Regions from separate parts of the Klebsiella quasipneumoniae subsp. quasipneumoniae genome, predicted to be linked through region 1. Evidence: predicted binding sites of a transcription regulator. Region 1 holds the regulator's gene; the other holds the start of a gene.
The links. Region 1 encodes CRP, which controls carbon source genes, mostly activating them, when cyclic AMP is high. Its sites were predicted from a motif close to ATGTGANNNNNNTCACAT; they were not measured.

Region 2: the regulator CRP is predicted to act here: its motif matches at 3,420-3,437, upstream of udp (uridine phosphorylase).

Annotation. Positions count from the first base shown of each region.
Region 1 covers NZ_CP084876.1:423,327-428,902, forward strand. The annotation lists gene LGM20_RS01940 (YccS/YhfK family putative transporter) at 1-1,339, opposite strand, end outside; gene crp (cAMP-activated global transcriptional regulator CRP) at 1,391-2,023, opposite strand; gene LGM20_RS01950 (OsmC family protein) at 2,330-2,734, shown strand; gene LGM20_RS01955 (phosphoribulokinase) at 2,790-3,659, opposite strand; gene LGM20_RS01960 (YheU family protein) at 3,696-3,914, opposite strand; gene LGM20_RS01965 (hydrolase) at 3,911-4,870, opposite strand; gene LGM20_RS01970 (ABC transporter ATP-binding protein) at 5,129-5,576, opposite strand, start outside.
Region 2 covers NZ_CP084876.1:5,111,209-5,116,784, reverse strand. The annotation lists gene metE (5-methyltetrahydropteroyltriglutamate--homocysteine S-methyltransferase) at 152-2,416, shown strand; gene LGM20_RS24465 (dienelactone hydrolase family protein) at 2,476-3,288, opposite strand; gene udp (uridine phosphorylase) at 3,561-4,322, shown strand; gene rmuC (DNA recombination protein RmuC) at 4,456-5,576, shown strand, end outside.

The DNA of each region.
Region 1 (5,576 bases):
GTGTGATCAGCAGCATCCCGCTCAGGGTATAGCTCTCCGGAACGTGAAAGTGCAAGGTCAGCCCGGCGATGATCAGGCCGGCGAGCGTCCCCGCCGCCCGGTGGACAATACGAACCCGCGTGGCGCCATAGCCATTCTGTGTCACGAAGAGGACGGTCATCAGGATCCAGTAGGGCTTCGGCAAATGCAGGGCGTTGCCCATCAGGCTGGCGATGCTCAGCATCACGCTGATGCGGGCGGCGTTGCGCAGCGCGGGGGACTTCAGCGACAGATAGTTCTTTAGCGCGGGAAACAGCGGTAAACGACGCTCTTTGTCAGCCATCAGATCCCGGGCATACAGTGGGCGCTGGGTATGCAGCACCCGGGCGATGCGGCTGAAGTGCCAGGCGCAGAAGTGGCCGACCGGGTTATCCGGATGCTGGCGGGCGATCTTTTCCAGGGCGCCGATCTGTTTATCCATCTGGAAACGCTGCGGAAAACGATGATAGAGCATGTCATCCGCCAGCACCCGCAGGCGGGCGGCGACGGTCTGCGCGTTCCAGCGGATCACCGCTTCGGCATGGCTGCGCTCAACCAGCTTTTGCACCTCTTCCGGCTGATGCAGGCTGACCGAAATATGCTCCTGTAGATCCAGCCCCATCTGGAACGCTCGCAGAAGACGTTTGTGGTCGTTACGTTGGTTGGCGGCCAGCATATGCATCTGCTGATAGCACTGGGTGATTAAATCGACCACCTTCTGCTGGCGGATGAGCAGCGGCGGCAGGGCGGTCGAGGGATCGGTATGCTGGGTCAACAGGCTATATTTGGCTTCGCAATAATTGGCCAGTTCCCGGTAGAGCAGACTGAGCGACTCCCGCAGCGGCTGTTCGCGCCACAGCCAGAACCAGAACCAGTTAAACACGCCGTACCATAGCGTGCCGAAGGCGTAGATCAGCAGCGGCTCCCAGACGGGCATATTGCCCGCCAGGCTCAGGGTAAAGATGGCGGCGATCAGCGACGCGGGCAGCAGGCGCGCGTGCAGCGAACTGATTTCCGCGGTGACGCCGAGCAATAGCGCCAGGCCGCTGAGAATAAGCGGCAAAGGTATGGTCTGGGCGAGCAGCAGCTGCACCACCAGGCTGCATCCGGCAAACAGACAGCCGCCGATAATCAGACGCTTAAAAAAGCGCTTATGCGGAGTGTCGAGACCGGCGATGTTGCAGCAGGCGGGAACTAAGGAAAACAGGAGTCCCTGCTGGAGATGGCCGAGCAGAAGACCGATGGCCACAGGCAGACACAGCACCAGCGTTTGCCGCAGTGCATAGTTGACTTCCGGGTGGTAAATCAGCCTGCGCCACATGAGGGAAAAACAAAAACGGCGTACTGCAGGAGCAATACGCCGCTTAGCAACTTAACGGGTGCCGTAGACGACGATAGTTTTACCGTGGGCGGAAATCAGGTTCTGATCTTCCAGCATTTTCAAAATACGGCCAACGGTTTCACGAGAGCAGCCGACGATCTGACCAATTTCCTGACGGGTAATTTTAATTTGCATACCGTCCGGGTGGGTCATGGCATCGGGTTGCTTCGCCAGGTTCAGCAGCGTCTGGGCGATACGGCCCGTCACGTCGAGGAAGGCGAGGTTGCCCACTTTCTCAGACGTCACCTGCAGACGGCGAGCCATTTGCGAAGAGAGACGCATCAGAATGTCCGGGTTCACCTGGATCAGCTGACGGAATTTCTTATAAGAGATCTCGGCCACTTCACATGCGGTTTTCGCCCGTACCCAGGCGCTACGCTCCTGACCCTCTTCAAACAGGCCTAATTCACCGATGAAATCGCCCTGGTTGAGGTAGGAGAGGATCATCTCTTTACCTTCTTCATCCTTGATGAGTACAGCCACGGAGCCTTTAACGATGTAGTACAGCGTTTCTGCTTTCTCACCCTGGTGGATCAGCGTGCTCTTTGATGGGTACTTATGAATGTGGCAATGAGACAAGAACCATTCAAGGGTAGGGTCTGTTTGCGGTTTGCCAAGCACCATGCGCGGTTATCCTCTGTTATAAGCTATCTCCGGGCGCCGACACTACACGGCGTCCGGGCATGCAATCGTATTGTTTCCCTATACCTGGGAAGCTGGCTGATGATTTTTCGACAGCCTGTAATGTGAACTCCTCTGCATACATGCAGTACATCAATGTATTACTGTAGCATCCAGACTGTTTTAGCATAGCTTTCGCCGCATGTCTCCTGGTGTCTCGCTTCAGCATGACGCAGGTCGCCTTCCGTTGCGAGAATTGTTATGTGCGCGTAATCTGACAGGAATATTGCGATACTGGAGTTAAATTTTATGCAAGCGCGTGTGAAATGGGTTGAAGGGTTAACCTTTATCGGGGAGTCCGCGTCAGGACACCAGATTCTGATGGATGGCAACTCCGGAGATAAGGCGCCCAGCCCGATGGAGATGGTGCTGATGGCGGCGGGCGGTTGCAGTGCGATCGATGTGGTCTCTATTTTGCAAAAAGGTCGTCACGACGTGACCAACTGCGAAGTGAAGCTGACCTCTGAGCGTCGGGAAGAGGCGCCGCGCCTGTTCACGCATATTAATCTGCACTTTATCGTCACCGGTAAGGCGCTGAAAGATGGCGCAGTCTCCCGTGCGGTGGATCTGTCGGCAGAGAAATACTGCTCGGTGGCGCTGATGCTGGAAAAAGCGGTGAAGATCACCCACTCCTATGAAGTGATCGAGGCGTAGTCTTCGCCTGCTGATGTGAATGATCTCAACCCCGGCCTGGCCGGGGTTTTTTCTGTTAGCCGATCTTTCGGCCTTCCATCAGACGCTCGACCAGCGGCGCCATAATAAGCTCCATCGCCAGCCCCATTTTACCGCCCGGCACCACCAGGGTGTTCATGTGCGAAATAAACGAGCCCTGTAGCATCGCCAGCAGCCAGGGGAAGTCGATGTTCTGCAGATTGCGGAAATGGATCACCACAAAGCTCTCGTCCAGAGAGGGGATCGCTTTCGCGGCAAACGGGTTGGAGGTGTCCACCGTCGGCACGCGCTGGAAGTTGATGTGGGTGCGGGAAAACTGCGGGGTGATGAAGTTAATGTAATCTTCCATCGATCGGACGACGGAGTCCATCACCGCCTCCCGGGAGTGGCCGCGTTCGCTGGTGTCGCGAATGAGTTTCTGGATCCACTCCAGGTTAACGATAGGCACGACCCCGACCAGCAGGTCGACATGGCTGGCGACATCATGCTGCGGCGTGACAACCCCGCCGTGCAGCCCCTCATAGAACAGCACGTCCGTCGGCTCCGGCAGCGGCTGCCATGGGGTGAAGGTTCCCGGCACCTGATTCCACGGCACGGCTTCGTCATAGGTGTGCAGGTATTTACGCGACTGGCCTTTGCCATGGCGGCCATAGTCGACAAAGGTCTGCTCCAGCAGGCCGAAGTCGTTCGCCTCCGGGCCAAAGTAGCTGATATGTTTGCCCTGATCCCGCGCTTTGCGGATCGCCATGTCCATTTCCGGGCGGGTGTAGCGATGAAAGCTGTCGCCTTCCACCTCCGCGGCGTGCAGATTTAGCTGCGCGAAGATTTTGCGAAAGGCGAGGCTGGTGGTGGTAGTGCCCGCGCCGCTGGAGCCCGTGACGGCGATCACCGGATGTTTGGCAGACATAACAACTCCCTGGTTAAACGATGTAGTGTCGTCGCCTTAGCCGTTAAACAGCGCGCGCGGCATAATATTGACCGTCTCATGCAGTTCCGACCACACGAGGACCGCCTCTCCGCGTTTCAGCTGCTGTTTTACATCGGCGACTTTATCGGCAAGTGAACGTTCATGTTCACCATAATCGGTGCCTTCGCGTAACACAAAGCTTTCAATCAGGTTATCCAGCGTTTCGGGATCCAGATCCTGCCAGGGAATAATCATACGGGAACCTCCAGCCAGCGGTTTAACCAGTCGGGAATGCGTCTTTCCAGCCACATCTCCGGTTTACGCAGGGTGCCGCCGACGAAGCCGACGTGGCCGCCTTGTTCAGTCAATTGATACTCAACGTTCGCCGGCAGTTGCTCCTGCGGGGGAATGGAGTGGTGGTCCATAAACGGGTCGTCTTTCGCATGGATGATGAGCGTCGGCTTAGTGATATCGCTGAGCCGCGGCATGGCGCTGCATTGCCGGTAATAATCCAGCGCATCGGCGAAACCATGGATTTTGGCGGTGATCATGTCGTCAAATTCCCGGATGCGGCGCATCCCTTTGAGCTGGCGTAAATCGACGGGCAGCGAGCCAGGATACGCTTTCAGCTTACGTGAGGCGTTGGCTTTTAACAGATTGAGCAGATAGCGCTGATAAACTCGCGAGAAGCCCTTATCCATATGATAGCTGCAGGCTTCCAGCATGAAAGGCGCGGAAACGATCACCGCCGCATCCAGCGGGCAGCGGTCGCCTTCTTCTGCCAGCAGGCAGCCCAGCATGTTGCCGCCCAGCGAATAGCCGACGGCGGCGGTCGGCGCGGGGCCAAACTCGCGCTGCAGCCAGTGGAGAAACCAGGTGCCATCTTCCGTTTCGCCGGAGTGATAGATGCGGTGATTGCGGTTAGGTTCGCCGCTGCAGCCGCGAAAGTGCATGACCACGCCCAGCCAGCCGCGCTGCATCGCCGCGTGGATCAGGCCATGGGCATACGGGCTGTGCAGACTCCCTTCCAGACCATGAAAGACGACGAGGCGCGGCTTGTGGCGCGCCTGGTGTGGGTCTTCGCTCCAGGCGAGATCGACAAAATCGCCGTCCGGCAGCTCAAGGCGCTGCCAGTGCGGGGTAAAGCGCAATTTACGGCGGATCAGCCGCGGCAGCATGGTTTGCAGATGACGATTGCCCACGCCGCGCATGGGATGGAACTCACGCGAATCGTTTTCGGGGGGCGTCATGTCTGTGGGGATGATTTCAACCATAGCACCAGAATAATTAATAAACGTGATGATGACTATACCGCGCAGGGCGCGCGGGAGTTAGCCAATATGTGGTCTTGTGGCCAATGACGCCCGGTGACACCGAAAACAAACCATTGATGTCATTGATGGCCTGAGCATGGGAATGGCAGAAACCCATTCTGCCCGCGCCGTCGCAGGCAGAATGATGAGGCGGCGTTAGCCTTCCTGAAGCATGCGCTCCAGCTGCTCTTGAGCCTCCAGCCAGGCCATTTCGCACTCTTCCAGCCCGGATTTCGCGCTGGCCTGCTGCTGCAGGCATTCAGTCAGTTCCGCTTTCCGCGAGGCGTCGTAGAGTTCGCTGTCGCCAAGTTTCTCTTCCGCACTGGCCAGCTGCGCGTTGAGCTTGTCCATCTCTTTCTCCAGACGGGCGATCTCTTTGCGCAGCGGTTGGGTCTGGCTGCGCAGCTCCGCTTCGCGACGCTTCTGGTCTTTGCGCGCTTGCGCGCTGTTGCCGCTCTCTTTTGGCGCGTCGCCGCTCTGGGACTCCTGTTTTTGCGAGTCGCTGAGCCACTGCTGATAATCGTCCAGATCGCCGTCGAACGGTTCGACTTTGCCATCGTGGACAAGGTACAGATCGTCGGTGGTGGAGCGGATCAGGTGGCGA
Region 2 (5,576 bases), 660 kb from region 1:
CATATTTCGACTTGCAGATGCGTTGGCTGCCTCGCTTACCCCAGTCACTTACTTCAGTAAGCTCCTGGGGATGCGCATCGTTGCCGCCTTCCTGCAAGCCGAACTATTTAGAGTTTTTCTTCAGATTCAATGAAATAAGAGAGGAACAAAAATGACAATTATTAACCACACCCTCGGTTTCCCTCGCGTTGGCCTGCGTCGCGAGCTGAAAAAAGCGCAAGAGAGCTACTGGGCGGGCAATGCCACTCGCGAGGAGCTGCTGGCGGTAGGCCGGGAACTGCGCGCCCGTCACTGGGAGCAGCAGAAGCAGGCCGGTATTGACCTGCTGCCGGTGGGCGATTTCGCCTGGTACGACCATGTTCTGACCACCAGCCTGCTGCTTGGCAACGTGCCGGCTCGTCATCAGAACAAAGACGGCTCTGTCGATATCGATACCCTGTTCCGCATTGGCCGCGGCCGCGCTCCCACCGGCGAGCCAGCGGCCGCTGCGGAAATGACCAAGTGGTTCAACACCAACTATCACTACATGGTGCCAGAGTTCGTGAAGGGCCAGCAGTTCAAACTGACCTGGACCCAACTGCTGGATGAAGTGGACGAAGCGTTGGCGCTGGGCCACAAGATCAAGCCCGTGCTGCTGGGGCCGGTGACCTATCTGTGGCTGGGCAAAGTGAAAGGCGAACCGTTTGACCGTCTGAGCCTGCTGAATGACATCCTGCCGGTTTATCAGCAGGTGCTGGCCGAACTGGCGAAGCGCGGCATTGAGTGGGTGCAGATTGATGAACCGGCGCTGGTGCTGGAGCTGCCGCCAGCGTGGCTGGAGGCCTTTAAACCGGCTTATGACGCCCTGCAGGGCCAGGTCAAACTGCTGCTGACCACCTATTTTGAAGGCGTTAGCGACAATCTCGAGACCATTACTGCGCTGCCGGTCCAGGGGCTGCACGTCGATCTGGTCCACGGTAAAGATGATGTCGCCGAACTGCATAAATGTCTTCCTGCCGACTGGCTGCTGTCCGCCGGCCTGATCAACGGGCGTAACGTCTGGCGCGCCGATCTCGCCGAAAAATATGCGCAAATTAAAAACCTCGTCGGTAAGCGCGAACTGTGGGTCGCGACATCCTGCTCTCTGTTGCACAGCCCGATCGACCTGAGCGTGGAGACGCGCCTTGATGCGGAAGTGAAGAGCTGGTTTGCCTTCGCGCTGCAAAAATGCGGTGAGCTGGCGCTGCTGCGCGATGCGCTGAACAGCGGCGATACCGCGGCGATTACCGAGTGGAGCGCGCCAGTCCATGCCCGTCGCCATTCGACGCGCGTACATAACCCGGCGGTGGAAAAACGGCTGGCGGCGATCACCGCTCAGGACAGCCAGCGCGCCAGCCCCTATGAGGTTCGCGCTCAGGCGCAGCGTCAACGCTTTAACCTGCCGACGTGGCCGACCACCACTATCGGGTCATTCCCGCAGACGACCGAGATCCGCGGCCTGCGCCTGGACTTCAAAAAGGGCAATCTGGACGCCAGTCATTATCGTACCGGCATTGCGGAACATATTAAGCAGGCGATCGTCGAGCAGGAGCGGTTAGGATTAGACGTACTGGTGCACGGGGAAGCCGAGCGGAACGATATGGTGGAATACTTCGGTGAGCATCTGGACGGTTTCATCTTCACGCAAAACGGCTGGGTGCAGAGTTATGGCTCCCGCTGCGTGAAGCCGCCGGTGGTGATCGGCGACGTCAGCCGTCCACAGGCGATCACCGTCGAATGGGCGAAGTACGCGCAGTCGCTGACCGACAAGCCGGTGAAAGGGATGCTCACTGGACCGGTGACGATTCTGTGCTGGTCCTTCCCGCGGGAAGACGTTAGCCGTGAAACCATCGCGAAACAGATTGCGCTGGCCCTGCGTGATGAAGTGGCGGATCTGCAAGCGGCCGGTATCGGCATCATCCAGATTGATGAGCCTGCTTTGCGCGAAGGGTTACCGCTGAAGCGCAGCGATTGGGATGCCTATCTGCAGTGGGGTGTGGAAGCCTTCCGCCTTAACGCCGCGGTGGCCAAAGACGACACTCAGATCCATACCCACATGTGCTATTGCGAGTTCAACGACATCATGGACTCCATCGCCGCGCTGGACGCCGACGTGATCACCATTGAAACCTCGCGTTCCGACATGGAACTGCTGGAGTCGTTCGAAGTGTTCGAGTATCCCAATGAAATCGGGCCGGGGGTATATGATATTCACTCGCCAAACGTACCGAGCGTGGAGTGGATCGAAGCGCTGCTGGAAAAAGCCGCGCAGCGTATCCCGGCGGAGCGGCTGTGGGTTAACCCGGACTGCGGCCTGAAAACCCGGGGCTGGCCGGAGACTCGCGCCGCGCTGGCGAATATGGTGCAAGCGGCGCGTAACCTGCGTCAATCTGCCTGATCGTCGCCCGAAAAATCAAAAAGGAGGCATTTGCCTCCTTTTTTTCCTGCTTCGGACGATTACCCTTTTTTACCGCCATATTGAGCAAACCAGTCGAGCATCCGCTGCCAGCCGTCTTTGGCTGACTCTTCGTGATAGCTGGCGCGATAGTCGGCGTTAAAGGCGTGATCGGCTTCAGGATAGACCACGATTTCCGCCGTGGCGTTGGCCGCCCGCAGCGCCTGGCGCATGGTTTCGACGGTGTCCTGTGGAATGCTGGCGTCTTTGGCGCCGTACAGGCCGAGTACCGGGGCGTTGAGATCGACGGCGATATCCACCGGGTGTTTTGGCGAATTCAGCGATTTTTCTCCTACCAGTTTGCCGTACCAGGCTACCGCCGCCTTCAACTGCGGGTTATGGGCAGCATATAGCCAGGTGATACGTCCGCCCCAGCAGAAGCCGGTGATCAGCAGACGATGGGCATCGCCGCCATGGCGCGCCGCCCAGCTGGCGACGTGGTCGAGATCCGCCAGCACCTGCGCGTCCGGCACCTTCGTAACCAGCTCTTTAAACAGGGTCGGGATATCGTGATACTCATTCGGATCGCCCTGACGGAAGTACAATTCAGGCGCGATAGCCAGATAGCCTTCCTGCGCCAGGCGACGACAAAGATCGCGAATATGCTCATGCACGCCGAAGATTTCCTGCACCACGATGACGATCGGCAATGGGCCATCGGCGTTTTTCGGGCGGGCATGGTAAGCCGGCATGTTTTCCCCCTGAGAGGGAATAGAGGTCTCTCCGGTGACAATATGCTCTTCCGGCGTATGAACGGCGGTTGCGGCATGCGGCGAGGCTGCAGGTGCGAATCCAGGTTGCTTGGTGGTGGTCATGGTATTCTCCGTACCCTTATTTATTAGCGCATCAGTAACTATAGACCCTTTACCTTTAGTTCGGGCGGTAATAAAGCACAGTGCCTGAAAGCGGCTATCTTTTGTTCAGTGACGATGAATATAACTTGTTAATGTGATGTTTATCACTATTTACTGAAAAACAACTGCAATCATTATTGTTCTTGGTGACTAACATCACAAAATGTTGCCAGGGGCTTCTGTACAGTACCGTTTTGCTTCTGCTGATAATTCGACCCACAGAGGAGTTTTTTATGTCCAAGTCTGATGTTTTTCATCTCGGCCTCACCAAGAACGATTTACAAGGGGCTACGCTGGCTATCGTCCCTGGCGATCCGGAGCGTGTGGAAAAGATCGCCGCGCTGATGGATAAGCCGGTTAAGCTGGCATCTCACCGCGAATTTACCTCCTGGCGCGCGGAACTGGACGGCAAACCGGTGATCGTCTGCTCCACCGGCATCGGCGGCCCGTCTACGTCTATCGCTGTGGAAGAGCTGGCGCAGCTTGGCGTGCGTACCTTCCTGCGCATTGGCACCACCGGCGCCATTCAGCCGCACATCAACGTTGGCGATGTGCTGGTGACTACCGCTTCCGTTCGTCTGGACGGCGCCAGCCTGCACTTCGCGCCGATGGAATTCCCGGCCGTCGCAGATTTCGCCTGCACCACCGCGCTGGTGGAAGCAGCGAAATCCATTGGCGCCACCACCCATATCGGCGTGACCGCTTCCTCGGACACCTTCTACCCGGGACAGGAGCGTTACGACACCTTCTCCGGCCGCGTAGTGAGCCGCTTCAAAGGCTCCATGGAAGAGTGGCAGGCGATGGGCGTGATGAACTATGAAATGGAATCCGCTACGCTGTTGACCATGTGCGCCAGCCAGGGCCTGCGCGCCGGGATGGTGGCCGGGGTTATCGTTAACCGTACCCAGCAAGAGATCCCTAACGCCGAAACCATGAAGCAAACCGAAAGCCATGCGGTGAAAATCGTCGTGGAAGCGGCGCGCCGTCTGCTGTAATTCAACGCTTTCCCTGTCAGGCCGGATCCTCCGGCCTTTTTTTTGCGTCGCCTCTCGCAGGAAATTCCTTTTAAACTGGACGTTTGTACAGCACAATTCTATTTTGTGTCATCAGGTTATCGCAGGGGGCGTCGTGGATCTCTCCATTATTATCAGCGCGGTTATCGCACTGGCTGCTGGATTAATCGTCGGCTGGCTGGCGACCAAAGCGCGCGCCGATCAAATTCGGGCCGATCTTATCGAGGAGCGGCGAGAGCTGGATATTGAGCTGAGCGCCGCCCGTCAGCAGCTGGTACAGGAAGCCCACTGGCGTGAAGAGTGCGAGCTGCTGAACAACGAGCTGCGCAGCCTGCGGGATATCAATACCTCGCTGGAGGCCGATCTGCGAGAGGTTACCACCCGGCTCGAATCCACCCAGCTGCATGCGGAAGATAAGATCCGCCAGATGGTGAACAGCGAACAGCGCCTGAGCGAGCAGTTTGAAAACCTCGCCAACCGCATTTTCGAACACAGCAACCGACGCGTCGATGAGCAAAATCGCCAGAGCCTGCATGGCCTGCTGACACCGCTGCGCGAACAGCTGGACGGGTTCCGCCGCCAGGTGCAGGAGAGCTTCGGCCAGGAGGCGCGGGAAAGGCACACCCTGGCGCATGAGATCCGCAACCTGCAGCAGCTGAACGCGCAGATGGCGCAGGAGGCGCTGAACCTGACCAAAGCGCTGAAGGGCGATAACAAAACTCAGGGCAACTGGGGGGAAGTGGTTCTCACCCGCGTGCTGGAAGCCTCCGGCCTGCGGGAAGGCTATGAGTACCAGACCCAGGTCAGCATCGAGACCGACAACCGCTCGCGGATGCAGCCGGACGTCATCGTGCGCCTGCCGCAGGGTAAAGACGTGGTTATCGACGCCAAAATGACCCTTGTCGCCTATGAGCGCTATTTCAACGCCGAGGACGACTACACCCGCGAAGTCGCGCTGCAGGAGCACCTTGCCTCGGTGCGTAATCATATTCGCCTGCTGGGACGCAAGGATTATCAGCAACTGCCGGGCCTGCGCTCCCTCGACTATGTGCTGATGTTTATTCCCGTCGAGCCGGCATTCCTGCTGGCCATTGATCGTCAGCCCGAGCTCATTAGCGAGGCGCTGCAAAATAATATTATGCTGGTCAGCCCGACGACGCTGCTGGTGGCCCTGCGCACCATCGCCAATCTGTGGCGTTATGAGCACCAGAGCCGCAACGCGCAGAAGATCGCCGA